DNA from 2 places in the Pseudomaricurvus sp. ABR4_320 genome. Region 1 is predicted to be linked to the other one. Evidence: predicted binding sites of a transcription regulator. Region 1 holds the regulator's gene; the other holds the start of a gene.

What was found. Region 1 encodes FliA, which starts transcription of late flagellar genes. Its sites were predicted from a motif close to TAAAGTTATNNNNNNNNCGGCCGATANCC; they were not measured.
Region 2: ACXAFR_RS03105 (DUF5610 domain-containing protein) is a predicted target of FliA. The motif match lies at 7,323-7,351, and genes of this name have one in related genera.

What each region holds. Positions count from the first base shown of each region.
Region 1 is NZ_JBSWVF010000004.1:227,779-242,828, forward strand. Features, by position in the region: gene ACXAFR_RS10055 (MinD/ParA family protein) at 1-492, shown strand, start outside; gene ACXAFR_RS10060 (RNA polymerase sigma factor FliA) at 556-1,296, shown strand; gene cheY (chemotaxis response regulator CheY) at 1,484-1,870, shown strand; gene ACXAFR_RS10070 (protein phosphatase CheZ) at 1,897-2,694, shown strand; gene ACXAFR_RS10075 (chemotaxis protein CheA) at 2,715-5,081, shown strand; gene ACXAFR_RS10080 (protein-glutamate methylesterase/protein-glutamine glutaminase) at 5,136-6,248, shown strand; gene ACXAFR_RS10085 (flagellar motor protein) at 6,251-6,991, shown strand; gene motD (flagellar motor protein MotD) at 7,005-8,045, shown strand; gene ACXAFR_RS10095 (ParA family protein) at 8,263-9,132, shown strand; gene ACXAFR_RS10100 (chemotaxis protein CheW) at 9,129-10,529, shown strand; gene ACXAFR_RS10105 (chemotaxis protein CheW) at 10,705-11,190, shown strand; gene ACXAFR_RS10110 (DUF2802 domain-containing protein) at 11,214-11,744, shown strand; gene ACXAFR_RS10115 (AAA family ATPase) at 11,924-12,769, shown strand; gene ACXAFR_RS10120 (vWA domain-containing protein) at 12,813-13,988, shown strand; gene ACXAFR_RS10125 (helix-turn-helix domain-containing protein) at 14,371-14,685, shown strand; gene ACXAFR_RS10130 (SDR family oxidoreductase) at 14,725-15,050, opposite strand, start outside.
Region 2 is NZ_JBSWVF010000001.1:702,912-717,961, reverse strand. Features, by position in the region: gene ACXAFR_RS03135 (5'-nucleotidase) at 1-549, shown strand, start outside; gene ACXAFR_RS03130 (quinone-dependent dihydroorotate dehydrogenase) at 583-1,593, shown strand; gene ACXAFR_RS03125 (hypothetical protein) at 1,596-2,060, opposite strand; gene rmf (ribosome modulation factor) at 2,221-2,424, opposite strand; gene rlmKL (bifunctional 23S rRNA (guanine(2069)-N(7))-methyltransferase RlmK/23S rRNA (guanine(2445)-N(2))-methyltransferase RlmL) at 3,009-5,186, shown strand; gene uvrB (excinuclease ABC subunit UvrB) at 5,240-7,240, shown strand; gene ACXAFR_RS03105 (DUF5610 domain-containing protein) at 7,388-8,647, shown strand; gene ACXAFR_RS03100 (glutaredoxin family protein) at 8,732-8,992, shown strand; gene ACXAFR_RS03095 (chemotaxis protein CheV) at 9,131-10,081, shown strand; gene ACXAFR_RS03090 (hypothetical protein) at 10,237-10,815, opposite strand; gene ACXAFR_RS03085 (transglycosylase SLT domain-containing protein) at 11,114-13,117, opposite strand; gene ACXAFR_RS03080 (ATP-binding cassette domain-containing protein) at 13,290-15,050, shown strand, end outside.

The DNA of each region.
Region 1 (15,050 bases):
GAATTAAGCCATCAGCTGGATGTGTTGGTGGTTGATACCGCGGCGGGCATTTCGGACACAGTGGTCAGTTTTGTGCGCGCATCCCAAGAAGTCATGGTGGTGGTTTGTGACGAGCCTTCGTCGATTACGGACGCCTACGCGCTGATCAAACTCCTGCACAAAGATTACGACCTGACGCGGTTTCGCGTGGTTGCCAATATGACGCGCAGTGTTCAGGAGGGGCGCAACCTGTTTACAAAATTGCAGACTGTGTGTGATCGGTTTCTGGACGTGGCTCTGCAATATGTCGGTCACATACCCTTTGACGAGAATGTTCGCAAAGCGGTACGCCAGCAAAAACCATTGTTGCAATATGCGCCGAACTGCAAAGCCTCGCAGGCCATTCGACAAATGGCAACCGAGGTGGATCGTTGGCCCAGGCCCAGCAGTGCGCGGGGGCATCTGGAATTTTTCATTGAAAGTCTTCTGCAGCCAGCGCACGCAAGTGCTTGAGTTCAGAAAGGCAGGGTGCTGATCAAATTTGAACGGCGTTGAGAGGTCAGTGAGTTTTCTACCATGTGGGCAAGTAGCGATTCGGTTATGTACGAAAATCCCTCGCAGGACTTGAACTCCATTCGGGTTGAAGATCACGCGCCCCTGGTAAAGCGTATTGCCAGTCATATGATGATGCGTATGCCTGCCAGTGTGCAGATTGAAGATCTGATCCAGGCGGGCATGATCGGCCTGCTGGAGGCCGCTCAAAAATATGACCCTTCTCAAGGGGCGAGCTTCGAAACTTATGCTGGCATTCGTATCCGCGGCGCCATCGTTGATGAAATGCGTCGCGGCGACTGGGTACCAAGATCAGTACATCGCAACGCACGCCGGGTGGCAGAGGCTATTGCAACGGTGGAGGCCCGTGTTGGCCGCACTGCAGCAGACCAGGAAGTTGCCGAGGAGATGGACGTTTCGCTCGATGAGTATCATTCAATACTCAACGACACAACGTCGTGTCGTCTCTTCAGTTTTGAAGAAGAGGTCGGTGGCGAAGAATCGGTGGTGGAGCCGCTGGAGGAGTCAGGAGCCTTCGCGACGCCGCAGGAAGATTACCAGCGGGAGTCGCTGCGCAAATCGTTGGCAGAATCGATTGCGACGCTCCCCGAGCGCGAACAGCTCGTGTTGTCGCTGTATTACAACGAAGAAATGAACCTGAAGGAAATTGGTCAGGTGCTGGGAGTGAGCGAATCAAGAGTCAGTCAGATTCACTCTCAGGCGGCGATGCGACTGAGAGCCAGAATGACAGGTTGGACCAAATAACACGTGATAGTGACGCCTGTTTTAAGCGGCCTTTAGGGCTGTTTACGAGACTCCTAGTGGCGCCCTGTTTTTGTCGCTGAACCCCGGAGCTTACATTTTCCGGATTGGTCAGCCGAAAAACTGGCTAGGGACAAATCAGCTACTAGACTATTAGTAAAATCCCTTTCCGGGAAGACGGAGGTTTGAGTTGGACAAAAACATGAAAATCCTCATTGTCGATGACTTTTCGACAATGCGCCGGATTATCAAAAACCTGCTGCGGGATCTTGGCTTTACCAACACCCAGGAAGCTGATGACGGGCTGACCGCGTTGCCAATGTTGAAAAATGGTGATTTCGACTTTCTGGTGACGGATTGGAATATGCCTGGTATGACGGGAATCGATCTGCTGAAAGCGGTGAGAGCGGATGCCAGATTATCGTCGCTGCCTGTGCTGATGGTAACGGCTGAAGCTAAGCGCGATCAGATAATTGAAGCGGCTCAGAGTGGTGTAAACGGGTATGTGGTGAAGCCCTTTACGGCAGCTGCGCTGAAAGAGAAGATTGAAAAGATTTTCGACCGAGTCAACGGTTAAAAGAATAACCTCCCTAAGGTTGGCCCATGGATATAGTCCCGGAATTACACCAGAACGAAGAGTTTATTCAGGAGTTGCAGGACTGCGCCAAACAACTCTCCGAAAAGCTGGCCAGCGATGATTACAAAGGCGCTTCCGAACTGATCGGAAGGCTGATGGAGGCTCGCGATAAGAATATGTTCAACGCGGTCGGCAAGCTGACACGCGGCCTGCACGATGCCATCGTCAATTTTAACGTCGACGGCGATTTCAGTAAGGACCCACCGGACATTTGCGCGTCTGAAATCAAAGATGCGTCAGAGCGCTTGAATCACGTCATCGAAACCACCCGCGCGGCAGCAGACAAAACCATGGATATGGTGGAAGCCTCGGCGCCGATTGCACAGAATTTGTCAGAAGAAGCCAGTGCGCTGCAGGAAGAGTGGCGGCGCTTGCGCTCACGGGAAATGAGCCCGGAAGAATTTCGAGAAGCATATCATCGCATTGATGCGTTTTTTGTCACCATTCGTGAGGGCACAGATACACTCAATAAAAACTTGCAAGACATCATTCTTGAGCAGGGCTTTCAAGATCTGACTGGACAGGTACTAACAAAAGTTATTGGGCTTATATGTGAAGTGGAGTCCAGTCTGGTTGATCTGGTTCGAGTTGCAGGACAGGTTGAACAGGTCACCGGGATGCAACCTGGAGAGCGCGATGCCGACGTCAAGAAAACAAAATCTAATATTGAAGCCGAAGGGCCGCAAATCCATGCGGACAAACGCGAAGATGTGGTCGCAAATCAGGATGAAGTTGACGACTTACTTTCCAGTCTGGGCTTTTGAGAATATTTGAGGGTCTGTGAATGGGATTCGGAGACGACGAAGAGATTTTGCAGGATTTCCTGGTTGAAGCCGGAGAAATCCTGGAACTACTCTCTGAACAGTTGGTTGATCTTGAACGGTCGCCAGACGATAAGGATCTGTTGAACGCGATTTTTCGTGGCTTTCACACAGTAAAAGGTGGCGCGGGGTTTTTGCAGCTCAACGCCATGGTGGAATGTTGTCACGTAACAGAAAACCTGTTTGATATCTTACGTAACGGCAAACGCGAAGTGACATCCGAATTAATGGATGTCGTGCTACAAGCTCTGGATACGGTAAACAGCCAGTTTGAGCAAGTCCAGCAACGCGCTGAATTGGAGCCAGCTCCGCCAGAATTGCTGCAGACGCTTGAGCGTCTCGTGAATTGTGAAGACATTGGGGAGGCGGCAGAAGTCGCGGCAGAGCCCGAACCTGAGGCGCCTGTAGAAGCCGCAGAGGCGCCGGTAGAGGCGGCACCAGCGGCTGACGCTGGCGGGGAACAGGCCGCGGATATTACCGACGAGGAATTTGAAGAGCTGCTCGATGCATTGGATGATGCGCCTGCCGCGCCCGCTGCGCCGAATGAAAGTCAGGAGTTGAACGCTGCATCGGACAGTGATGATATTTCAGAAGATGAATTTGAAGCGCTGTTAGACCAGTTGCACGGTAAAGGGAAAGGTCCGAGTGCAGAAGGTGAGGCCGCAGCACCGGCGCCTGCTGCTTCAGCGCCCGCACCCACGCCAGCTCCGGCCGCTGCTGGTGATTCCGAAAATATTTCAGAAGACGAATTCGAATCCCTGCTCGATCAACTGCACGGCAAAGGCAAAGGTCCAGGAACCGAGGCTGGTGGCGAAACGGCTCCGGCCGCTCCCGCAGAAGCCGCATCCGCCCCCGCGGCTGCCGCGCCAGCACCGGCTGCCGGCGGTAGCGATCTGATCACCGACGATGAATTCGAGAAACTGTTAGATCAGTTACACGGCAAAGGTAAAGGTCCGAAAGTAGAAGCGGCTGGCGAAGCTCCCCCTCCGGCGGCTCCTGCTGCTGCGCCAGCGCCTGCACCCGCTGCTGCGAAGCCTGCACCCAAACCACAGCCGAAGCCAGCCGCTGCACCCGCTAAGCCTGCCGCGGCTGCGCCTAAGGCGGCTCCGGCGAAGCCAGCCGCGCCACCAAAAGCGGCTTCCAAGGAAAATGCCGCAGCTACCGAAACGACGGTCCGTGTAGATACTCAGCGTCTCGACGATATCATGAACATGGTCGGTGAGCTGGTGTTGGTCCGCAATCGCTTGGTTCGGCTCGGGGTTAAGGCGAACGACGAAATTCTGTCGAAAGCCGTCGCAAATCTCGATGTTGTCACCGCAGATTTGCAGACATCCGTGATGAAAACCCGGATGCAGCCGATCAAGAAGGTGTTTGGCCGCTTTCCTCGAGTGGTTCGTGATCTGGCGAGAAATCTGAAGAAAGAGATCAATCTGGAACTGCAAGGTGAGGAAACGGATCTCGATAAAAATCTGGTCGAGGCTCTGGCTGATCCTCTGGTTCACTTGGTGCGCAATTCCATCGATCACGGTATTGAATTGCCTGCGGATCGAGAGGCTAAAGGCAAGCCGAGAGTTGGGAAAGTCATTCTTGCGGCGGAGCAGGAGGGTGATCACATTCTGCTTTCCATCACCGACGACGGTGGTGGCATGGACCCGGACAAGCTGCGTTCAATCGCTGTGGAAAAAGGCCTGATGGATCAGGACGCGGCAGATCGCCTGTCCGATACCGAAGCCTTTTCACTGATCTTTGCCCCGGGATTTTCGACCAAGAAAGAGATTTCTGATGTATCCGGCCGCGGCGTCGGAATGGATGTGGTCAAAACCAAGATCACCCAATTGAACGGCAGCATTGAAATTGATTCTGCGCCCGGTAAGGGCACCCGAATCAATATTAAAGTGCCGTTGACGCTGGCCATTATGCCCACGCTGATGATTATGCTGGGTAAGCAGACCTTTGCTCTGCCGCTGGTCAGTGTGAATGAAATTTTTCACATGGATCTCACCAAAAGCAATGTGGTTGATGGACAGGAATGTGTGACAGTGCGCGAACGCGCTGTACCCATATTCCATTTGAAGAAATGGCTGGTGCGCAGTAGCTGTGCGTTCGACGAGCCAGATCAGGCCCACGTTGTTATTGTCACTGTGGGAACACAGAAAATTGGCTTCGTGGTAGATCAGCTGATCGGCCAGGAAGAAGTTGTCATTAAACCGTTGGGCAAGATGCTGCAGGGAACCCCTGGAATGGCGGGTGCGACCATCACCGGAGACGGGACTATCGCCCTGATTCTGGATGTTCCAAGCATGCTCAAGCGTTATGCGGGTCGTGTTTGATGCGCAGATGATTGCCGTCGTGGATCATCTGCTTCGGGCGTGGAGTTGTAGCTCATGACCATCAAAGTACTGGTGGTTGATGATTCCCATTTTTTTCAGAATCGGCTACGTGAGCTGCTGGAGGATCACCCTCAGTTGAGGGTTGTGGGGATCGCAGCCAATGGCTGTGAAGCGGTCGAGAAAGCTCGGCGATTGCAGCCAGACGTTATCACCATGGATTTTGAAATGCCGGTGATGGACGGGGTGACGGCTGTCAGAGAGATCATGCGCGAGCGTCCCGTTCCTATTCTTATGTTTTCATCGATGACCTATGAAGGCGCGCGTATAACGTTAGATGCGTTAGAGGCGGGTGCGGTCGACTTTTTGCCTAAAAATTTCGCGGAAGTTGCCAACGATTCCGTGAGGTTAAAGAAAAAATTGCATCAGCGCGTGTTAACCATTGCGCGACCTGCGGTAAAAGTCGGGCGTGCTGAGGTTACTCAGACCGTCGAGAAAAAAGTGTCGGGAATTGCAACTGCCAGTCCACTGCCGTTGAAGCCCGCGACGCCATCCGCCTCGCCTCGAAAGCCAGCCTCGGCAGCGCCATCGAGTCAAGGTTCGTTAAAAGGCCGCATCAAATTGCTGGTCATCGGTGCGTCTACGGGTGGGCCGGTAGCCTTGAATCATGTGCTGACGGAATTACCTGCGAATTTTCCAGTACCGATTTTATTGGTACAACACATGCCGGAGAACTTTACCCGGGCCTTTGCTGAGCGACTCAATACGAACTGCAAAATTACGGTTAAGGAAGCCGTATCGGGTGATCGATTGCAGCCCGGACTGGCCATACTTGCCCCGGGTGGCAAGCAGATGATGGTCGATGCTAAAGGTGATGTGCGTGTATTACCGGGTGATGCTCGTATGAATTATAAGCCTTCTTTGGATATTACCTTTGGGGCGGCAGCCAACAGCTTTGGCAAGGCATCATTGGGATTGATTTTAACCGGCATGGGCAGTGATGGCTGTGAAGGTGCCCGTCTGATCAAACTGCGCGGTGGCCATATCTGGAGTCAGGATAAAGATAGCAGCACGATTTATGGCATGCCGATGGCCGTTGCGAGAGCGAATTTGACGGATAAAGTGTTGAACTTACGTGATATTGGTTCCACGTTGACGCGAGAGCTCTAAGCATGGATTTGTTGAGCGTCATCGGCGTCATTCTGGGATTTGCCGCCTTGATTGGCGGTAATCTGATGGAGGGGGGCAGCTGGCAATCGCTGGTCAATGGTCCGGCTGCACTTATAGTTGCCGGTGGCACCATAGGGGCAGGTTTGCTGCAGACGCCTATCACTCAATTGCGCCAAGCGATTAAGCTTCTCCCTTGGGTATTTCGACCTCCACCGCAGAAACACCGCGATGGGATTAAGCGCTTGGTGCGCTGGGCTAACGCTGCGCGTCGCGAAGGACTCTTGGGGTTGGAAAACCTGGCGCAAAGAGAGAAAGACCAATTCGCTCGTAAAGGGCTACAACTCTTGGTCGATGGCAACGAGCCAGAATCGATTCGGCGGGTCATGGAAACAGACATGATTGTCGCCGAGCAACGGGATTTAGACGCGGCGCGTTTTTACGAGGCCATGGGAGGTTATGCTCCTACTATCGGTATCATTGGTGCGGTGATGGGCCTTATCCATGTGATGAGTAATTTGGCTGATCCGGCTGAATTGGGGCCAGGCATAGCGGTCGCGTTTGTCGCCACCATTTACGGCGTTGCCTTTGCCAACCTGCTGTTATTGCCGGTCGCGAATAAAATAAAAACGTGTATCTATGAGCAGTCTCAATTTCGAGAGCTGATGATCGAAGGCATCATTGCCATATCAGAAGGTGAGAATCCAAGATCTATCGAGGTAAAACTCGATGGGTATCTGCGCTGACAGGGGGCTGTCGATGCCGCGTCGGTATGCCAGAGATATTACTACCAATCACGAACGATGGCTGGTGTCTTATGCAGACTTCATTACCTTGTTGTTTGCTTTTTTCGTTGTTATGTATTCGGTATCTCAGGTCAGCGAAACCAAGTATCGTGTGCTGTCCGATACTCTCACCCAGAGCTTCGGACTGCAGGCCACATCGTGGGATTTCAATCCCATCGATATTGGTAGTCCGTCTTTAGAGTCAAAACCTGCGGTAATTCCCGACGGTGGAGAATTGGAAACCAATCATCTCACTACGGGCGACGGTGCCTTTGATCGTACTGCAGACCTACCTCAGCTATCAGATTTATTTCAAGATCGATTTGCTGATCTGATCGACGATAAAGTTGTACAGGTGCACAGCAATGAATTCTGGTTAGAGTTGGAACTTCCCGCGGGAATTTTATTTGAGAGTGGTGACGCAGAAGTTACTTTTGAGGCGGAGTCCATTTTTCAAGAGGTCGCCGACGTTTTAAAAGGCTTTGATAACCCGATTCAAATCGAAGGATTTACCGACAACATTCCCATTAACACCAACCGCTTTCCGAGTAACTGGGAGCTCTCCGCATCACGCGCGGCAGCGATTGTTAAACTGCTTGCTGAAGAGGGGATTGAACCAGAGCGCATGGCGGCGGTGGGGTACGGCGAATTTCAGCCCGTTGCTGATAACAACACTGAAGAGGGGCGCTCTGCTAATCGGCGGGTGGCGGTGATGATTGCCCGCGAGCGTTGGCAACGACCGACGGTGGATTCGCGAGAAGCGGTTGAAGAAGCCGTTTCGCCATCTTTGAGAGAGGAATCGGCGCCCTACCCGGAGCCGGCTTTGCAGCAAAATGATTCTGACAGTGGCGTCTCACCACTCATCCCTTTAGAAAACCCAGATGCTGCCGCTAACCAGGAAGAGGATGGGAGATCTCAGGTCGAGAGGTTAGAACCTCTCGGCGATATTACTCCTGTCGAAACCGAAAATGGTGGTTTGCTGTTCAGTTCAGATCCGGATTTGCCGAGAAATTGAATCTGTAACTCTGAGCATACAGTGTCACTCTTAACGGCATATTCAGCGCGCTTTAATGGCTGGTACGGGCCTTGCTCAACAGTTCATAGAGTGACTTTGGCGACAAACCCTTGACGCCGAGTTGAAGTGACAACATCGCGCTGGCGTTGATTGGAAATAGGTCATACCGCCAGAGAATTCATCCGTGACAAACGAACACGGAGAAGGGGTAATTATTTTGTTGGTTTGGACTGTTGCGAATCAAAAAGGCGGGGTGGGTAAAACCACAACCACCGTATCTTTGGCTGGACTTTGCACCGAGCAAAATCTGCGTGTTTTGGTTATCGATATGGATCCCCATGGATCTCTATCCAGCTACCTTGGATGCGATCCGGATCTTGTTGATCAAGGCTGTTTCACGCTCTTTCAGCAGCGGAAGAAAATGGATCGACACCTGGTCCACGAGTGTATTCAGCCGACAGAGTTTCCTAATTTATCCATTCTTCCCGCATCACTTGGGCTTGCTACGCTGGAGAGACAAGTTATCTCGCAGGACGGCATGGGATTGGTGATCAGTCGTGCGCTGAAATTGGTTGCTGATGATTTTGATATGGTGTTAATCGATTGCCCTCCGATATTAGGAGTACTTTTGATTAATGCACTGGCGGCCTGCCAGCAAATATTGATTCCCGTGCAGACAGAATTCCTTGCGATTAAAGGCTTGCAACGAATGACGCATACGTTGGATATGTTGACACGATCTCTCCGCAAACCGCTACCGGCTACGATTGTTGCGACTATGTTTGATCGACGTACTCAAGCATCGGTCACCAGCTTGCGACAATTGCGTAACAGTTATCCCGAATCGATCTGGCCGGGGATGATTCCTGTCGACACCAAATTGCGTGATGCCAGCAAAGCGGGAATGTTACCGAACCTTTATCAGTCACAAAGTCGCGCCGTCGAGGCGTACCGTTCGCTGTTTAAATGGCTGGCCGCTCGTTCAGATGACCCGCTGTTGCAGCATACCGGCAAAAAGCGTCGTGCGGCGCCGATCGTCATCGCCGACGCCGAACCTCTGTCTGCCAGTGAGGGTATGGTGTCATGACGCCAACAGCAAAAGATTCTGGCGATGTGTTACAGAATTATTTTGATGATTTACTCGGAGGGTCGGAGCTGCTTGTCTCCGATTCCGATGATAAGGAAGTTGTAAAAAAGTCTGCAGAGGCGGTTGCTATCGAAGATACGCAGCTGGCAACATCTATTGAGCCAGAGCCAGAGCCAGAGCCAGAGCCAGAGCCAGAGCCAGAGCCAGAGCCAGAGCCAGAGCCAGAGCCAGAGCCAGAGCCAGAGCCAGAGCCAGAGCCAGAGCCAGAGCCAGAGCCAGAGCCAGAGCCAGAGCCAGAGCCAGAGCCAGAGCCAGAGCCAGAGCCAGAGCCAGAGCCAGAGCCAGAGCCAGAGCCAGAGCCAGAAGTGGCCCTCTCTGATTCAGCATCTGAGGACATATCCGTCGAACAGGTTCCTGTCGAGGACAATGTGGTCGCTGAATCGTTATCGGCTGATCTTGTAGATCCCGCTGACAATTCAATGGCTGCGGTTGCCGAGGATTTCTCAGTAAGTGTTGAGCCTGCAGAGGTCGAGATGACGCCGGCGGCTTCTCCCGAGCCTTCTACGCCTGAACCCTCTTCTCCAGAATTGCTGCGGCAGCCGCTAGTAGAGGTCGCGACCGATACTTTGCCCGAGGCTCAAACAGACCCTCAAGACCTTCGACGTTTGGCCCTTGAGCGTCTTAACCGGATGCTACAAACCCTGCCGGAAGTTGCCGTTGCAGAAGCTCCGGTCATAACCGAAACACCGGTCGAAGTCGCCGCGCCAACCACAGTTGTGGCCGAGACAATTGTCGAACCCGTTGTTGAAACGGTGGTCGACACCCACGTTGCCGAAGCCGTTGTCACGGAAACAGCGGTGGAAACTGCCACAGAGCTTGAGGCAGTTACAGAGGTAGAAACCGACGTCGAGCAGATTCAGGAAACCTGGGTTGATGGCAAACCTGTCTGGGCCCAGGATGAATTCGATGTATTGTTGGTTGGGGTGAGCGGTCTGACTCTCGCCGTACCTTTGACGTTACTTGGGCAGATCTACCCGATGGATGACAGCCTGACTCCGATATTCGGACAGGCTGAATGGATGATGGGCATTGCCCATACTCCGACGGGTAACGTACGCGTGGTCAATACGGCGCAATTTGTTATGCCTGAGCGATATCAGCCGGAATATGCCGGTGAGGCGAAATATATCGTCACTTTTCACGGGCTGCCATGGGCCCTTGCCGTGTGTGATGTGCAGCAACCCATTGCGCTGACGCCTGATGAAGTGAAGTGGCGCGGCGAAAACTCTCGACGGCGTTGGTTGGCGGGAACCGTGAAAAAACACATGTGTGCGCTGTTGGATTTGGCGGAAGTGGGCGACGCTTTACAAGCCTCAGATCCGTCGACCCGACAGTAGAGGGCCTCCGGCTCTAAAAGCCCCTTGGCAACGCCGGTATTGGACTATAGTAATGAAAGAGTGGACGCACTTTAGCAGGCGCCAGTCGCACGAAATGATACGGCGATGCTGATATCGACAGCCTGACAGGCCGACGGCAAGGATCAGCAGCCCAGCATTCACCGAGGAAAGATTTATGGCAACCAGTTCGACCAAGAGTAAGAGCAGCGACGATCCCATCCTGCAGTGGGTGACGTTTCGCCTGGCAGGGGAAACCTACGGCATCAATGTTATGCAGGTGCAGGAAGTGTTGCGTTACTCCGAGATTGCGCCGGTGCCGGGCGCTCCGGATTATGTACTCGGCATTATCAACCTGCGGGGTAACGTCGTCACCGTAATTGATACCCGACACCGCTTTGGATTAATGCCCGGCGAACTCAATGACAATACCCGTATTGTCATCATAGAGGCGGATAACCATGTCGTAGGTATTCTGGTCGACAGTGTGGCGGAAGTGGTTTACCTGCGTCAGTCTGAGATTGAGACTGCGCCTAATGTTGGCAATGAAGAGAGTGCAAAATTCATCCAGGGCGTTTGTCACAAGAACGAAGAACTGCTTATTCTCGTTGAGCTCGACAAGTTATTGAGCGAGCACGAGTGGGCGGAGATGGACGACTTCTAACGAAACTGACTAAGAGACAACCTGTGTCTGTTGTGCAAATCACCCCCGAATTGTTGCTTGGTATCCTGGCTCTGATTGTGGCTGTCGCCGCACTCTGGATCAGTCTGGTGCGTTTGCAGAAGCAAAAGCTCCTGGACGAAAGGCAGCGCCACTGGCAAAGACATATGGTGGATCGCGCGGATCAACTGAGCAGCACTGGCGTTGGAATGGGGCGTCGTCTGCTGGTGTTAGAGCAGCTGGTCGACCAGATGAATACTCCTGATGAATCCTTGGATGAGCTTGTAAAGGTTGCTCAATCGCCGGTCATTCCAGAACAGGATATTCCCACCACGTTTGTCGAACCGGATGAGTCTGCCTCTGAATGGATTGCTTCGGAAACGACAGCCAGTGGCGATGCGCTAACGGCGCCTGGGGGCTTGGAACTGCAGGAAGCAAGCAGTTTGTTGGGGGCAGGTATCAGCCCTGAAGAAGTAGCTCGTCGTTGTGGTATCTCCCGCGCGGAAGCCAACTTGCTGCAATTGATGCGTCAGAAGAAAGGATCCAGCGCTGCCTAACAGGCAAGGGGTTCGCGTGTTTTTTTGGCGCATAATTCATCAAAAACAAAATCTGTCGCAGTGACCGGTGGTTTACTCACCGGCATCTTCGGCGATATCGCATCTTTCCTAATTCCAACTCTGCATTAATCTGCATCAAGCTTATGATAGACTCTTCCGATACCCGCGGAGGAGTGTCTATGAAGTTCCAAGGTACCGACAGTTACGTTGCCACAGACGATTTGACCATGGCCGTGAACGCTGCCGTGACTCTCCAGCGACCATTGTTGGTCAAGGGCGAGCCTGGTACAGGCAAGACCATGTTGGCCGAGCAGGTCGCTGCGGCCTTGGGTAAACGCTTATTGCAGTGGCACATCAAGTCTACGACGAAAGCTCAGCAAGGCCTTTACGAATACGACGCTGTTTCCCGTTTGCGAGATTCTCAGCTGGGAGATGAAAAGGTTCATAACATCTCTAACTATCTGAAAAAAGGTAAGTTATGGGAGGCGTTTGAATCTGAAGAGCAGGTGGTGTTGTTGATTGATGAAATCGATAAGGCCGACATCGAATTTCCCAATGACTTGCTCGTCGAGCTCGATAAGATGGAGTTCTTTGTCTATGAGACAGGTGAGGTAATCAAAGCTCGACAGCGGCCGATTGTCATCATAACAAGTAATAATGAAAAGGAGTTGCCGGATGCTTTTTTGCGTCGCTGCTTCTTTCACTACATCGCTTTTCCCGATCGGGAAACCATGCAAAAAATCGTCGATGTACACTTTCCGGACATTAAATCGGCATTGGTCCGGGAAGCGCTGGAAATGTTTTTTGAATTGCGTGATGTTCCCGGGCTAAAAAAGAAACCTTCCACCTCTGAGTTAGTGGATTGGCTGAAACTGCTAATGGCGGATGATATTCCCGACGAAGTTCTTAAAGACAGGGATGCGCGCCAGGCGATTCCGCCTTTGTATGGGGCTCTGTTAAAAAACGAGCAGGATGTGCATCTGCTGGAGCGCTTGGCGTTTATGACTCGTCGTCGCAACGATTGATGACTCAATGTCGGAAAGGTTGAGCTACCCATGAGGCGGTTCCATGTTGGTTAACTTTTTCAGCACATTGCGGAAAGCGGGTCTGCCAGTCACGTTGAAGGAGTTGCTGGTTCTGCTCGAAGCTATGGAGCAGCATTTGGCCTTTGGCAGTATCGATGATTTTTATCGATTGTCACGCCTTTGCCTGGTCAAGGACGAGAAGTATTTTGATCGCTTTGATCGTGCGTTTGGTGCCTATTTTAAAGGTTTGGAAAGCCTTGAAGGCATTGTTGAGGCGCTGATTCCCGACGAATGGACGCGGGCTGAATTTCTCAAGACACTTTCCGATGAAGACAAAGCCAAGATCCAATCGCTCGGTGGTCTGGACAAGCTCATTGAGCAATTTAGACAGCGTCTTGAGGAGCAGAAAGAGCGTCATCAAGGCGGCAATAAATGGATAGGTACGGGGGGAACCTCACCCTTTGGCAACAGCGGTTATCATCCTGAGGGTATTCGAGTTGGCGGTGAGAGCAGAAATAAATCCGCCGCAAAAGTGTGGGATAAACGTGAATTCCGCAACCTTTCCGATGACGTGGAATTGGGCACCCGCAATATCAAGATGGCGTTGCGCAAGCTGCGAAAGTTCGCTCGTTCCGGCGCTCCCACTGAGCTGGATTTAAAGGCAACCATCAGCTCCACCGCTGAAAAGGGTGGTTTACTCGACGTAAAAATGGTTCCCGAGCGGCACAACGCCGTTAAAGTGTTGCTGTTTCTCGACGTCGGAGGTTCGATGGATCCCTATGTCCGAGTTTGTGAAGAGTTATTTTCAGCGTGTCGCAGCGAGTTTAAACACTTGGAATACTTTTATTTTCACAACTTTATTTATGAATTCCTGTGGAAAGATAATCGTCGTCGAAGTACGGAAACCATCCCGCTTTTTGATGTTCTCAATACCTATTCCAGTGATTATCGAGTGATCTTCGTCGGTGATGCTACGATGGCCCCCTACGAAATTACCCATAAGTATGGCTGCATTGAATATATGAATGACGAGGCCGGACATGTCTGGATGTCACGTTTGCAAGACAGCTTTGATAAGGTTATTTGGCTTAACCCGACACAAGAGCGGTATTGGCAATACACCCAGACGATTAAGATTGCCCAGGAGTTACTGGATGATCATATGTACCCATTAACATTGGAAGGTATTGAGCACGGCATTCAATACCTCACCCGTTGAGGTTCGTACTGACTTGGCAAGAGAGCTTGGTTCGACGCCTTAGGGCCGTATAAAAACTGATCAAATGTTCTCCCATCATACCTTAGTATCAAGAAGACTTACGTTTACATCAATCCCAGGAATGTGGCGTTAAAAATTGCTGGTTGATTTTCGTGACCGTGGTATTGTGGAAATTGAACTGATCGTCAAATTATCGACACCTCCGGTTAACACCTTTGCGGAGCGAGATTCGACAGCAGTTCATGGATGTTAATAGGGACGCGCGGTGTCTGGCAGAGACTCTGCCTGCCGACATTAACACCAAGGTAACGGGAAAAGCCCGAGAAACAGTCAATTGATGACTCTCAGGCAGGAAGCATAGTGTGTATTTCAAGGGGGCTCAATGAACATTGAGATTATGTCAGATCGCGATATCGCTGAAGAGTTCGGGGCGCGAATAGAGCAATTGCGTCTGGAAAAAAACCTCACTCAGCAGGAACTGGCAGAGTCTATTGGTCTCTCTCGCGTAAGTTACGGCAAGCTGGTGCGAGGATCTGGTAAATTTGTAAACGTTATTGCGGTACTCAGGGCTCTGGGCTACCTGGATATGCTACTCGAATTTATTCACACCGAAGACGACGATGATTCTGAAGGCGGCTCAGAAGGCCGCCGCCAACGGATGCGGGCGAGCGGTCGCCGGTCTGCGGGAAACGAATAGACGTTCAACATTTGTGCGTCTGCTGATGGATGTATGCAATCAGCCAAGGCGCAACATTTGGCCTTGTAAAAGGCGATTGGCGGGTGTCGACATCAATAGAATGGCATCAACCAATTGTTCCAAATGGTCTTTTTGAATGACGAGTCCGGCATCGTTTGCCGCGTCGTTTTCCACAATTGCAGAGCTGTTAATAATGGCTCCATTCACGCGAATATTCTCTGCTTGGCACTGCATCGCGGCCTCTCGAATAAGTCCAGACATTAAGTGAGGCAGGGCGCCAAAATCCTGCCAGCCTCCCAATCCCAGCGCACCACCAAAGGCCAGGTTAAGAATGGCTCCGCCTCCACGTCGCTGAAAATGGTCGA
Region 2 (15,050 bases), on a different contig from region 1:
TTTGGTAGCCATCTTTTTCTTTCTACGGATGCTGACGACGTGCGCAACGCGCTTGAGAGTGGTGTTGCAGCTGCCAGGCTACTGCCGTTTTCATCGCGAACAGACTACGGTGAACAATTGCGTTTTGCTTTTGATGGTGACGCTGTACTGTTTTCCGATGAAGCTGAGCGCATTTATAAAAAACAAGGATTGCAAGCCTTCAGTGAATCGGAAAAACTGGCGGCCGAGACACCTCTTTCCGGTGGGCCATTCAAGCACTTTCTGGCAGCGTTACAAATGATTCAACGAGAGTTCAGTGGTGATGTTCGCCCGATTCGAACTGCACTTGTCACCGCTCGTTCAGCTCCGGCTCACGAACGAGTGATCCGAACGTTGCGAGCCTGGAACATTCGAATCGACGAATCTCTATTTTTAGGCGGTCTGCCGAAGTCAGAATTTTTACAGTCTTTCGGTGCCGATGTTTTTTTTGATGATCAGATGCTTCACTGTGATCCCGCCAGCAGCAAAGTCGCGACGGGCCATGTTCCCCATGGGGTCGCCAATGAATGATGTCGACATTTTCCTGTGTATGGAACCCGTTTTATGTATTCACTTATTCGAAAAATCCTTTTTTCTCTTGATGAAGAGCGCTCCCATGAGCTCGCACTAAAATCTCTCGATGCGGCTTACGCACTTAAATGTCTGCCACTTCTCGGTAGAGTGCCGGACGCGCAGCCGGTGGAGTGTATGGGACTAACCTTTCCCAATCGCGTAGGGCTTGCAGCGGGACTGGATAAAAATGGCGATCACTTCAATGCTCTTGGTGCCTTGGGGTTTGGATTTGTAGAGATTGGAACCGTCACGCCAAAAGCACAACCAGGCAATGACAAGCCTCGTTTGTTCCGCTTACCGGAAGCGGAAGCCATCATCAATCGGATGGGGTTTAACAATCAGGGGCTGGATTACTTGTTGTCGAATGTTGCACGGCGACGGTATTCCGGAGTGCTCGGTATCAATGTGGGGAAAAATTTAACGACACCGGTTGCGGATGCGCTGTCTGACTATCGTTGTGGCATTGAATCGGTTTACACCGTTGCTGATTATATCAGTGTGAATATTTCCTCCCCGAATACTCCAGGGCTTCGGGATCTTCAATTTGGGGATAACCTTAAACGTCTGCTCGCTGCGGTCAAAGAATGTCAGTTAACGCAGCAGAAGCAACACAGTCGATATGTGCCCATTGCGGTGAAAATCGCACCGGATATGACTGATGACGAGTTGTCGGAGACGGCCATAATTATCCGCGACAGTGGTCTTGATGCGGTTATCGCAACCAATACAACGGTTGACAGGGGGGGGGTTGAAGCGTTGAAAAACGGCGCTGAGGCTGGCGGATTAAGCGGCAGGCCTCTAATGTTATCATCCACCCGCGCGATAGAGGTGTTAGCTCAATCCCTCGCAGGTACTCTGCCGATTATTGGTGTTGGTGGCATCATGTCGGGGCAGGATGCCAAAGCAAAATTGCAGGCAGGCGCAACATTGGTTCAGATATACAGTGGCTTTATATACAGAGGTCCGCCACTGGTCAAAGAGTGTATTGAATCGACCCGCTGATTCTAAGATTCCCCTGCCAGAGATTGTAAAATTTGTTCGAGTTGTTGCGCGCTATTGGCAGTTTGCGTGCGGGTAATGCTGAGATTATCCAGTTGAAAAATAGAAATGGTATTGTCTTCTTTTGGCCAGCTGGTAATCGAGGACTCATCTCTAACCAAGGCGATCGGGAAATCGTAGTCTCGCATTTTGGGAAGCGCAAACATCTTGGTTACTAACTTTGGCATGCCTGAAATGTCTGCGACATAAAGCCAATTTAAGCTGCCTAGATCTTTCAGGGCGAGCTTTTCCAAGGTTTTTCTTACCCACTCGCCGCCATCTTTATGGTGCGAGAAGATAACAATGCGTGTTTTTTCGCTCAGAACTTGGGCATGATCCCACTGATCCGTGAAGCTCATGGGGGGCAGCGAGCTGCTGAATAAGTTTGGTGATATCGATAGTAGAGTAACAAGGAGTAGGGTACGCAGCATAGTTGTCATCCGTAATTCACGAGTGACAGTGTAATGCCTATGTTTTACGATTTCGATATTTAACGGATCAGAAGGATTATTCTCAGAGAGGAAAACTACGATCGGGGATTATATTGGCTGCCGGTCTCGCCGGCAGCGTCGTTAGGAGTGTTAAGTGAAACTAGAAACTGCTCATTTTCTGAGCGAGAGCTGCTCTACTATAGCCATCCCAGTGATCTGTACGCCCTTCGCGCCAGCCGTTTAACCAAGTCTGTCTCGCTGAACCAGCTTCGTGAGGGCACAGGCTCCTCGATCTGCCATCAATACCTGCTTTATAGCCTTTTACAAATGCGCGTGCAGTTTGACTTCTCTTCTGGGTTTTCATCAGTAAGCGTACCTCTTTGTTTGTTGTTAAACACATATTTTGCTAAAAGGTTGCGCCATAAAAAGTCAGATTATTGACACGCTGAACTCAAATTTTTGAGTGTAGAGTTCCAGGTCGTCAAAGGATCTTACTTTCTGGGCACTTTTCACTTCTACTTCAGATAACTGTCTTTCAGAATTATCAGAACAATGGGTTTGTGGTTTTTTAACCTCCTATTTTTTTCGAGTCCTTGTTTTGACCCGAGTTCCTAGTACACCAAAAAAACGGCCCAATTGTGAACAAATTATTTCGAATACAAAAAACACTATTTATCGCTCGAAGGTATATCAAGGCGACGAAATTGGCGTCAATTTAGTATAAAAAATGGTCAAATGGAGTGATTGTCACCCTTTGGCTCTGTTCTTGGGTATCGCTTCCGCGCCAATATGGCATGGGCTTAGTCTTAAGGGGCACACAAATTAAGCCGCTCTGACACAGCCATATTGAGGTAAACTACTGTTCTTTCATCCAGAAGAAATGACGGTATCTCGTATCTGTCGTGATGGCTTCTGTGATCATTACGAACTTTGAAAAATGATTTCTCTATGACCCATATCCCTCTGTTTGCGACCTGTCCCCGTGGCGTCGAAAGCCTACTGGCAAAAGAACTAACCGACCTAGGGGCGTTTGATGTAAAACGGGAGTTTTCAGGCGTTCGATGCTCGGTGTCGTCACAGCAGGATGTCTACCGAATCTGTCTATGGTCACGCCTGGCAAACCGAGTGTTACGTCGCCTCGCCCTGGTGGACCTAAAAGAGCCTGATGATATTTATAACGCGGTGCGCAGCATCGACTGGGGGGTGTTTCTGCGATCTTCCGGGCGTTTTCGGGTTGATTTTGTCGGCACGAATCGATTCATCCGCAATACGCAATTTGGTGGCTTGAAGATCAAGGATGCGATTGTCGATCAGTTTCGCGATGGCTGTGGTGAAAGGCCGGATGTCGACAAAGAGACGCCGCAGCTTATTGTACATGGCCACCTCAATTCGACACGCCTGACGCTTTCTATCGATGTCAGTGGCGACAGTTTACATCGACGAGGATATCGCTTAGCGAAAGGTGCCGCACCGCTTAAAGAAAATTTGGCGGCGGCAATTTTATTGCGCAGCGGCTGGCCAATAATCGCTAAGGAACACGGTGAGCTGTTTGATCCTATGTGTGGATCAGGAACCTTTCTGATTGAAGCGGCGATGATGGCCCTTGATATCGCGCCGGGATTACTGCGAACTCGGTTCGCGTTTATGGAGCTTGCCGATTTTGATGCAGACGCCTGGTCATCGGAGCAGAGAGATGCGCTGTTGAGGCAGGAAGAAGCCAAAAGCGCTCATAAGTGCACTCTGGTGGGGTTTGATTGTGACGGTGCTGTTTTAGATCGGGCCCGCGAGAACATTGAGCGAATCCACCTGCAAGAGTTTATCGAATTGCAGCAGGTTGATGTGCGATCTCTGCAAAGACCATCCACCTTGGACGCCGATCGCGGCTTGGTCATTACCAATCCTCCCTATGGCGAGCGTCTGGGAGAGGTAGATCAGCTTGCTCCTCTCTATCGAGAGCTCAAGCAGCGCATCGGCAATGAATTTCCAGGCTGGAGTTTAGGGGTGTTTACCGGAAATCAGCAGCTGGAAAAAGAACTTGGCCGGCGCTTTCGAGAGACATGGACATTTTATAACGGGGCGATAGAAAGTCATCTTTTATTGCAAGACTTACCTGCATCCTCGTCCGCAGTGGTCGGCTCTGGGAAACGGCTTTCGATACCGGAAAATGCTGATGATTTTTCCGATAACGCCAAAATGCTGTTGAATCGGCTGAAGAAGAATCGCAAGAATTTACGTCGTTGGATCGAACGAGAATCGATTTCTTCGTATCGTTTGTACGATGCCGATTTGCCCGAATATTCAGCAGCTATTGATGTCTATGGCGAGTTTGCACATATCCAAGAATACGCAGCACCAAAATCCATTGACCAGGAAAAAGTCCGGCAGAGACTCGAAGAAATTATTTTGGTCTCTGGTTTTTTTCTGGAATTTCCACTATCCCGTATTAGCTGCAAGCAGCGGCGAAAAACCGCCGGTAAAAGTCAGTATGAAAAGCTACAGAGCGGTAATAAGGATGCTCTATGGGTAACGGAAGGCGCCGCTAATTTACGGGTAAATCTATGGGAGTATCTGGATACGGGATTGTTTCTGGATCATCGTCCGGTGCGAAGATTTATTTATGAGCATGCCAGGGGCAAGCGCTTTCTCAATCTCTTTTGTTACACAGCTACCGCGTCAGTTCACGCAGCTTTAGGCGGCGCTTCAGGCAGTGTGAGCGTAGATCTTTCGCCAACTTATTTACGTTGGGCTGAGGATAATTTCTCCGAAAATCGCTTGTCTTTACAGCGTCATCAGTTGATTCAGGCGGATTGTCAGGCTTGGTTGAACCAGTGTCGAGAGGGGTTTGACCTGATTCTGTTGGATCCTCCAAGCTTTTCAAATTCAAAGCGGACTGACAATGTGTTGGATATCCAGCGAGATCATGTGGGATTGATTCGTCGTTGCATGGAAATTCTCAATCCAGGCGGCAAGTTGATTTTCTCAAATAACTTGCGGAGTTTTAAATTGGATAGAGACGCTCTGGATCGGTACCTCGTTACCGATATTTTGGATAAGACGCTCGATCCCGATTTTCAGCGCAACCGTAAAATTCACCACTGTTGGTTGATTGAAGCGACTAAACGATGATCAGAGAGATGTTACCAAGATCCCAAATATTGAGTAGGAGGTGCAGGTAAACCATGTCGAAACCTTTTGTTGTTTCTAGCCAATTCAAACCATCCGGCGATCAGCCCAATGCGATTCGAGAGCTCGTGGATGGCTTGGAATCCGGCTTGGCTCACCAGACTCTATTGGGGGTAACCGGATCGGGAAAGACCTTCACTATCGCTAATGTGATTGAAGCGGTACAACGGCCAACAATGATTATGGCGCCGAACAAAACCCTTGCGGCGCAGCTTTACGGTGAGTTTAAAGAATTTTTTCCGGGCAACTCTGTTGAGTATTTTGTCTCTTACTACGACTACTACCAACCTGAAGCCTATGTTCCATCTTCCGATACGTTCATTGAAAAAGACGCATCGGTCAACGAACACATCGAGCAGATGCGACTCTCGGCCACCAAGGCCCTCATGGAGCGCAGAGACGCGATTGTAGTTGCAACGGTATCGGCGATTTATGGTTTGGGTGATCCCGATGCCTATTTAAAGATGGTCTTGCATCTTGTGCGTGGCGATCAAATTGATCAGCGCCAGTTGCTGCGCCGGTTAGCCGAACTTCAATACACGCGCAACGACATGGACTTTCATCGTGCAACCTATCGGGTTCGCGGTGAAGTCATCGATGTGTTTCCCGCGGATAGTGAAAAAGATGCTGTGCGCATTGAGCTCTTCGATGATGAAGTAGAAAACATTTCTCTGTTTGATCCATTGACCGGGGAGGTGCTTCAGAAGCTTGCACGCTTTACCATCTATCCCAAATCCCACTATGTCACACCCAGAAATACCGTTGTTGAGGCGATTGCGGCGATCAAAGACGAAATGCGTGAACGCCTGGAACAATTGCGCCAGGACAGCAGATTGGTGGAAGCCCAGCGTCTGGAGCAACGCGTTAAATACGACATTGAGATGATGCAGGAGTTGGGCTACTGCACGGGTATTGAAAATTACTCGCGCTACTTATCGGGGCGTAACCCAGGCGAACCGCCACCGACGTTGTTTGATTATCTGCCGGCGGATGCATTGTTGGTGATTGATGAGTCTCACGTTGGCGTTCCCCAAATTGGTGGCATGTATCGAGGCGACCGTTCCCGTAAAGAAACCTTGGTGGAATACGGTTTCAGGCTGCCCTCAGCGCTGGATAATCGCCCTTTGCGATTCGATGAATGGGAGCGTCTTGCACCGCAGATGGTTTTTGTTTCAGCGACGCCAGGTCCCTATGAGCGAGAGCATGCGGGGCAGGTTGTGGAGCAAGTCGTCCGTCCCACCGGTTTGGTCGACCCCATTGTGGAGGTGAGGCCTGCGGGCAATCAGGTTGATGATGCTCTGTCTGAAATCCAGTCTCGTGTCTCCCAGGACGAGCGCGTTCTCATTACCGTACTCACCAAGCGAATGGCGGAAGACCTTACCGATTATTTGCAAGAGCATGGGGTTAGGGTGCGCTATTTGCACTCGGATATCGACACGGTTGAAAGGATGGAAATTATCCGCGATCTGCGGGCTGGGGAGTTCGATGTGTTGGTCGGTATCAACCTGCTACGAGAGGGGTTGGATATGCCGGAAGTATCATTGGTGACGATTTTTGATGCCGACAAAGAAGGCTTTTTACGCTCTGATCGCTCGTTGATTCAAACTATAGGGCGAGCCGCACGCAATGTGAACGGCAAAGCCATTCTCTACGCCGATGCGATCACCGGGTCCATGCAGCGAGCACTGGATGAAACCGAGCGTCGGCGGGCGAAGCAGATTGCGCATAATGAAGAGCATGGCATTACACCTCAAGGCATACGCAAACAGGTCAAGGACATTCTCGAGGCCGGTTATATTCCGGGCGCCAAAGGCAAGCGTCAGAAAGTCGCGGATAAAAAAGGAACTTACGATGTCGATCTCGGCGCCGGGGATCCATTCAAGCAGATTGCGGCTCTTGAAGAGAAGATGTTTCAGGCGGCTAGAGATCTGGAGTTTGAAAAAGCGGCGGCGATTCGAGATCAAATCACTACGTTAAAGAATGCCACAGGTCGTTGAGTACATCGGTTGTCGCGTCGCAAAGTTTGCATCTGTAGCGGGTTTATTATCAAAAAGAATTACCGATAGACGAAAGAGATATTAAAGATTTCGCGAATACGCGCGATAACAGGGGTATCTGCCACCATCAATGCAGGAGTGTCCCCAGTGAACGCGGTCAGCCTTTCTCTTTATTCTCCAGTTGCTCAACCGGCTTCCAGAGCGACTGATGTCAAGGAAGTCGCGACAGCTGCGCCTCAGGAGGCGAACCCGGCGTCGGTGTATATCCCTTCTGATTCGTCCTCTGTCGTTAGTTTAACCTATGCCTTTGGGCCAAGCTCGGCCGGCGGTGCTGGTCAAGCAGACGTGGTTTCTGAGCCGTCTGAGCTGGCTCTGGAGTCTTCGGGCAATATCTTGAACTTTATCGAGGCACAACTGCAGCGGGACGTGGCTGCCGGCGCGACTCCTGAAGAGCTACAGTCGCGGCTGGAAGCAGGCTTGGAGGGGTTTCAGAAAGGCTATCAGGATGCGTTGGAGCTGCTTGGAGGGCTTGAATCTCTTCCATTTAGCGTTTCCCAGGATTTAGGTCATACACAATCACTGGTAGAGCAGGGCATTGAAGATCTCAAAGCGGCGTTTATTCCATCTGCGAATCCGACTGGGGAAGCGCAAGACAGCGTCGCTCAAGCGACGGATACCGCTGCCGCGTCAGCGGAGAAAGTCTCGCCTGCCAGCCCTGCGGTGTCGTCTGAGACTGCCGTTGAATCAACGTCTCTGGCATCCTTGCAAAGCGATGCGAGCCAGTACAGCAAGCGTTTTAGTTTTGAGCTGACCACGCAAGATGGCGACACCGTACACATTCTGGCCGCGGGTAATTCTTCTGACTCTGTGAGCAATTACTTGTCGATGCTTGAAGAAGGCAACTTTGAGAACAGTCTGGGTTCCGAGGCCGGTGGTGCCTATGCGCTACAGGTCAATGGTGATCTGGATGACGAAGAAATGGCGGCCATCGCGGACCTGCTCTCTCAGGTCGATGAACTGTCCTCAAGCTTTTATGACGGCGACATTACTGCCGCCTTCCAGAAAGCCCTTGAGATGGGGTACGACAGCCGTGAAATTTCCGGTTACTCACTGCGTCTTAGTCAGGATTGGGAGCAGCCTGAACCTCAAACCGTAATTGACCAGCCTGATGTTGCACTGGAGGCCGCAGATAGTCAGCAGTCGCTGGCATCCTGGGAAGGGCAGCAGTACAAAGCCCTGGCTGATTTTATTGACCAAGTCCTCAGTGCTTATGATCAAGCTGCTGAGTTCCAAAAGCCCAAATCACTGCTGCTAAATCTGGTGGCACAGCGTACAGAGGGGGGGGATCAAATGTTGATGAGTGCTGTCTCCTGGTCCCTGGGCGAGCCGGTTGATGCAAAGCTCTAAGTTTTAGCCACTACTGAGTGGCAGGCGGTTTATTCCCCGGCTGGGCTACAATGTCCAGCCTGTGTATTTTTAGGATTGAACGTCATGCCCCAGACTCTGGTTCTGTATTCCACCCTTGGATGTCATTTGTGTGAGGAAGCACAAGCCCTTATCGCGCCACTGTTGGCTCGATATCCCATCACCTTGCGCGTTGTTGACATTGCCGAGGACGATTCATTGGTGGCTGCCTATGGTATCCGCATTCCTGTCCTCTCTCTCGAGCATCACGATGGGGACATCGGCTGGCCTTTTGAGTGCTCTAACGTTGAAGAATTTTTGCGTGCCAGAGATTGTCATCCTGCGTGACGCATAACCGCTGAAAAATAGTTTGAGACTTATGCAGGCGGTTTTTCACGGGACTTTTGAGCAGTTATCTCAGTCAGGCAGGGTATCTTGAACTAGAATTAATTGAGTTAGTCGTATTACACGGAATCCTGGTTATCTATGTCTAATTTGCTCGATAAAGTCGATCTGCGCACGCAACTGGTTGGAGAGAATCGGCTGGAGCTGCTGATGTTTCAATTGGGCGGACGTCAAAAATTTGCGCTGAATGTGTTCAAGATCCAGGAAGTTATGAAGGTGCCGCCGCTCACGGCCCTGCCACACAGTAATCCGGTGATTTGCGGTGTGACTCACCTTCGCGAGCAAACGATCTCTGTAATCGACCTCAATGCCGCGATTGGCGGACGCCCACTGTGGAATCAGGAAGATGCCAACACGAATCTCATCGTGACAGAATATAATCGGTCTGTGCAGGCGTTTCTCGTAGGGGCCGTGGATCGCATTGTGAACCTTAATTGGGAATCCATTCTGCCTCCTCCACAGGGGGCAGGGCGCAGTCATTTTCTGACGGCCATCACCAAGCTGGATGATCAAATTGTTGAGGTCATTGATGTCGAGCGCGTACTGGCTGAAATTATTCCATTTGAAACGGACGTTTCCGCCGATATCCTCGATCAGGACCTTGCGGAATATGCCCGCCGTAATCAGCTGAAGATTCTCATGGCGGATGACTCGCCAACCGCATATCGACAAGTGCGCTCGACATTGTCCAACATCGGTATAGAGACGATTCATTGTCCCGATGGGTTACAGGCATTGGAACTATTAAAGCACCAGTCTTCCGAAGGTATCGATGTTCAGAAAGAGTATTTAATGGTCATCACTGACGCTGAAATGCCAGAAATGGATGGCTATCGGCTGACCCATGAAATTCGTTCTGATCCCAAATTAGAAGGTTTGTACGTCATTTTGCATACGTCACTGTCTGGCAGTTTTAATCAGGCCATGGTGCGCAAAGTTGGCTGTAACGACTTCTTGTCTAAGTTTCAGCCCGATGACCTGGCGACCAAAGTTCAGGATTTCTTGCGAGAAAAGCTGCAAGCAAATTCCTAGGGGTCGTTCAATCCTCTTTAGACTTATCTGTTCCGGCATAAGACCGGCAAAGTGATACGTCTTTATGACGCATCAGGTGTGGTTTTGTGGGGGTGACGTTAGTGGGTAGGTCGAGGAGGCGGGCAACCTTTTGATGCCGCCCGCGATACGGTCGATTAGAAGAGTTCAATTTCGTCTGTGGTCGTGTCGGCTTCGTCTTTTTCACTAGAAAAGTGATGGTTATAGATTTCCAGCGCTTCTTTGACGCTGGCTCCGCGCATAATGTGTTCGAACATAATGCGCTCTGACTCCATGGTATAACTGCTTTTCACTTTGTCTTGAATGGAGCCCCAGATCTCAGGGTCATTGAGTTGTTTGGGGTTGCCGATTACGCTGCTCACCCGTTCGAGATTGCGAGCCACGTGGTCGAGCCGCTGGCTGATACGGTCGTAAAATTGAAACGCAGTGATTGCCATGTTGATCTTTTCGCGCATGGCCTCGGAGGACTCTAGAACTTCCGGTGTGAGTTCAGAAACCCCATTGGTGCTCATTGCTTGAATGCTGGTATCGACGTCGTAGTGGTGTTGAGCCAGTTCGGTAAATGATTGGGTAAGGTCGGAAACGGAACCGTTACTCTCATTGAGCGAGGCTTCAATCTGACAGACCGCCAAGCAGAGCATATTGATGGTCTCGCGAATGTGCAGCAATTCGTCGTGGTGACTGAGCTGCTCATCGGATGTTTTAGTTACGGCCATGAAATCCTCTCCATTTAACCCTCAGTTCAAGCATAGACAAGTTCCGTGAGATCTACTGGGATTCTTGTCACAGGCTCGGTGTTTGTGTGCCAAAAACCATTGATGTAGACCGACTTTATCCTCGCCAATCCGGCGAGTTAGAAAATATGTACTCTGAAAGTGATCCAAAACATCGAAGCCGTTTCCTCTCTGGACGAATAAAATTATTTTTGCTTTTTTTAACAGCGATGTAGAAAAATTTGTGCAATCAAGGATGTCTGCTTTCAGTTATTGCCGGATGCTGAAAATGACCGATTGTTTATAACGTTTGCTTAATTTCCAATTGCGTCAACAAAGCGGTGGTATTGCCCGTCCGGTAACCATAGATGACGGAATACGCCAGAACATTCTGAACGTACTTACGGGTTTCTCGAAAGGGGATGGTCTCGATCCAAACGTCGTTTGGAAGCCTTTGGGCTGAACGTTCGAGCCAGCGGTCGACATGATGTGGACCGGCATTGTATGCCGCCGCTGCGAGAATTCGGTTCCCTGCGTATTTTTCCAGGAGTTCAGTGATGTAATGACTGCCGAGTACGATATTGGTATCTGGTGTGTAGAGATCACGGGTTTGACGTAAGTCGACACCTGCGCGACTGGCTGTCTGTCGAGCCGTATTTGGCATTAACTGCATCAGTCCCATTGCGCCTGCAGGAGAGTGTGCGGTTTCTGCGAAGGCACTTTCCTGGCGAGCAATAGCGTAGAGGAGTAGCGGTGAGACTTGATTTCTCTGTGCCGCGTCCATCACCTGCTCATTATAGGCAAGGGGGAAACGCATGCGCAGATCATCCCAGGCCCGGGCTTGGGCAAGTGACGAGATCGTTTTTGCGTGCCAGCCCCAGTCATAGGCCAGCTTGGCCGCAGCGATGTGATCCTCCGGGACTGCCAGCCGCTGACTGAAGTAATACCATTCGCGATTCGCATTTAGCGTATCGCCAATTGCGCGCAACTCGCGCGCGCGCATGACGTTTGGATTCAACGCCATACGGCGCAAACGTTCGGGTTGTATAGATACAGGGGTATCGTCAAACTGGTAATTGCGCTGCAGGTGGTCTGCCGCCATAAAACCATAGTAGCTGCGAACATCGGCAATGCTTCGATAGCCTGCTAAGGCGTCCTGGGATTCCGTGTTCAGCTGCTGATCAGCACGAGCCCGCCAATATTGCCAGCGTTCTGAGTTTTGTTGTTCCGTTGACAGTAGCGTGATGTAGTGGGAGACATTGCTCCAGTCGAGCTGCAGCAAGGCCTCGCGAATCAGCGTTTCTATGAGCGTGTCATCACTGATTTCCGTGTTGCCTTCCAGAAGGTTATTTACGGTCGCATATTCATCTTTGCGCAACAGTTGTAAGGCCAGGTATTCCTCAGTGTCTTTGCGATCTTCTTCATCAAACAGCTGTTGAGCATCGTATTTGTGCCAGACATTGAGCGCAGCGACAGGGTCGAGGCGAGAAAAGCGCCGAATGCCGAAGTGAATCAATTCTTGGTTTGCGGGACTTTGCTCTCGAAAAGCATCGAGATCGACAATTTTTTGGGGAGAACGACTGATTGCACGAAAACGATTGGCGAGTTCCAGGTCGTCACCTGTCATGAAGCGAACCAGGTAGCGCGCTAGAGAATAATTGGCGGCTTGCAGCGCCAGGCGAAAGCGTTTCAGTGCAAGCGCGCTGGTGAGCCCGCCCTGGTCGATCCACCGCTCAAAGAGAGGGTCACATTCCTTTGGTTGTGAGCGCGGCACAGTCCAGAGTGCAGAAACGTCTTTCAGCGCGTTGGCGTCGCCAGTTTCCAGCCGTGCCTGAACCGCTAGGCATTGCAGAGAGGTACTGGAAATGTCGTTGTGATAATAGGTGAGATAGATTGGCCACTGGTGTTGCTTGGCCAGTGTATCCAGCCAACGGCGCTCTAATTTGCTGCCGAGATACGTGTTTTGATTCGCTTTTAGAAACTGGTCAACATCTGCCTGGGGGAGGGTGTAGAGGCGACGATTGAGTTCGTAGTAGTCGAGATAGGGCCGCAGTGGGTAATCGCGAAGTTCTTTGTAGAGCTCTCGATAACTCTGGACCTGCCGATGTTTGAGGGCCGACTGAGCTTCTCGGTAGATCTGGCGTTGTGTTTCCAGGCGGGCGGAGAGCTGGTCAGCCGACGTTGCGTTGCCGCTATCTCCGGCGGCCAGGCAGTGCAGCGTCAGGCAGGAAGCGAGGAAAGACCAGGCTAGAAATCGTCTCGAGCTGCGTTTTTCGTTTCCAATCGGCATAGTGAGTGGTGGCACGCAAAGAATTCGACAAAGGAAGTCACGATTTATTTATAATGAATTGTAATCCAAAAATTTTTGTTTGCTGTGCAATGCAGCACAAAGATCCTACTAATACCCAATACTACGATGGTGGTCAAAGCCTTGAGGGCAAATGACGCTTTTTTCGTAGTTCTGACGTTGATGATTCATGCCGTTACTTGAACTGAAAAATGCACATCTTCAATTTGGCACCCAGGTGGTGCTCGATAGCGAAGACTTAGTGGTTGAAAAAGGCCAGAAAATTGCTCTGATCGGGCGTAATGGAGAGGGCAAGTCCACTCTTATGAAGGTCATAACGGGGGATCAAACCCTGGATGACGGAAGCTTGTGGTTGGCTCCTGAACTGAGGGTTGCTCGGCTCGAGCAGGAATTGCCCGAGCAAGCTGACACCAGCGTTTACGATATGGTCGCTGGCGGTCTGGATCCGGTCGGCAGCCTTCTCGCCGAGTATCACCATCTCTCAATGGATCTCGCTGCTGACGGGGCTATGGACCGATTTGAAAAGATCCAAACGGAACTTGAGGCTCGCGATGGTTGGATGCTGCAGCAGCGAGTGGAGACCTTGATTACCCGCCTGGAGCTTCCTGCAGAGAAAAAGATGAATGAACTGTCCGGTGGCTGGAGGCGTCGGGTAGCTTTGGCGCGAGCACTGGTCACAGATCCAGAACTTCTGCTTCTCGATGAGCCGACCAACCATCTCGATGTGCAAGCTATTGAGTGGCTTCAGGAGCAGGTGGTGGATTTCAACGGCGCGGTGATTTTTGTGACCCACGACAGGGTGTTTTTACAGGCGCTGGCGACAGACATTATTGAGCTGGATCGTGGCCACATGCGAGCGTGGCACGGGGATTATCACAGCTTTTTGGAGTTTCGAGAGCAACAATTGCAAGAAGAAGCTCGCCACAATGCGCTGTTTGATAAAAAGCTTGCCCAGGAAGAGGTATGGATTCGTCAAGGCATCAAGGCTCGTAGGACGCGTAACGAAGGGCGTGTTCGCGCCCTAAAAGCCATGCGTGAGGAGCGTTCACAGCGACGGGTTCAACAAGGTAGAGCGGCGTTTGAGCTAAATAATGCCGAGGTGTCCGGCAAACTGGTTTCTCGTCTTGAAGGTATTCGTCAGGCTTACGACGGCCAAGTATTGATCGATGGTTTCACGACTTTGGTGAGACGCGGTGACAAAATTGGACTGATTGGCCCCAACGGTATTGGTAAGTCGACGCTGCTCAAAATTATTCTCGGTGAGCTGCAACCTGATGATGGGCTGGTGCAATTGGGAACCAACACACAAGTCGCCTATTTCGATCAATTGCGGGACCAGTTAGACCTGGATAAAAATGCGATCGATAACATTGGTGGCGGTCGAGACTCTATTACCGTTAATGGGAAAGACCGTCATCTGATCAGCTATCTCGGTGATTTTCTTTTTACCGGTGAGCGTGCACGCACGCCGCTGCGAGTGCTGTCGGGTGGTGAGAGAAACCGGGTGTTACTCGCCAAATTATTCAGTTTGCCCAGCAATTTGCTGGTGCTGGATGAACCGACGAACGATCTCGATGTTGAAACCTTGGAGCTTTTGGAAGAACTGTTGCAAAACTATTCTGGGACGCTTCTATTGGTCAGCCACGATCGAGCGTTTCTCGATAACGTTGTGACCAGCACCATCGCCTTTGAAGGTCAGGGGCGTGTTAGGGAATACATCGGAGGCTACGAAGATTGGCAGCGTCAGGGAGGCAAATGGCCAGAGTCCAATAAGCCGGCAAAGCCATTGGAAACAGCCGTAGACGTCGCTGTTACCAAGACGTCTGGGTCTGCGCCAACCAACGCTAAGCCGGCGCCCAAATTAAGCTATAAACTACAGCGCGAATTGGAAGCTTTGCCAGGGAAAATTGAAGCCCTGGAAGCGGATTTG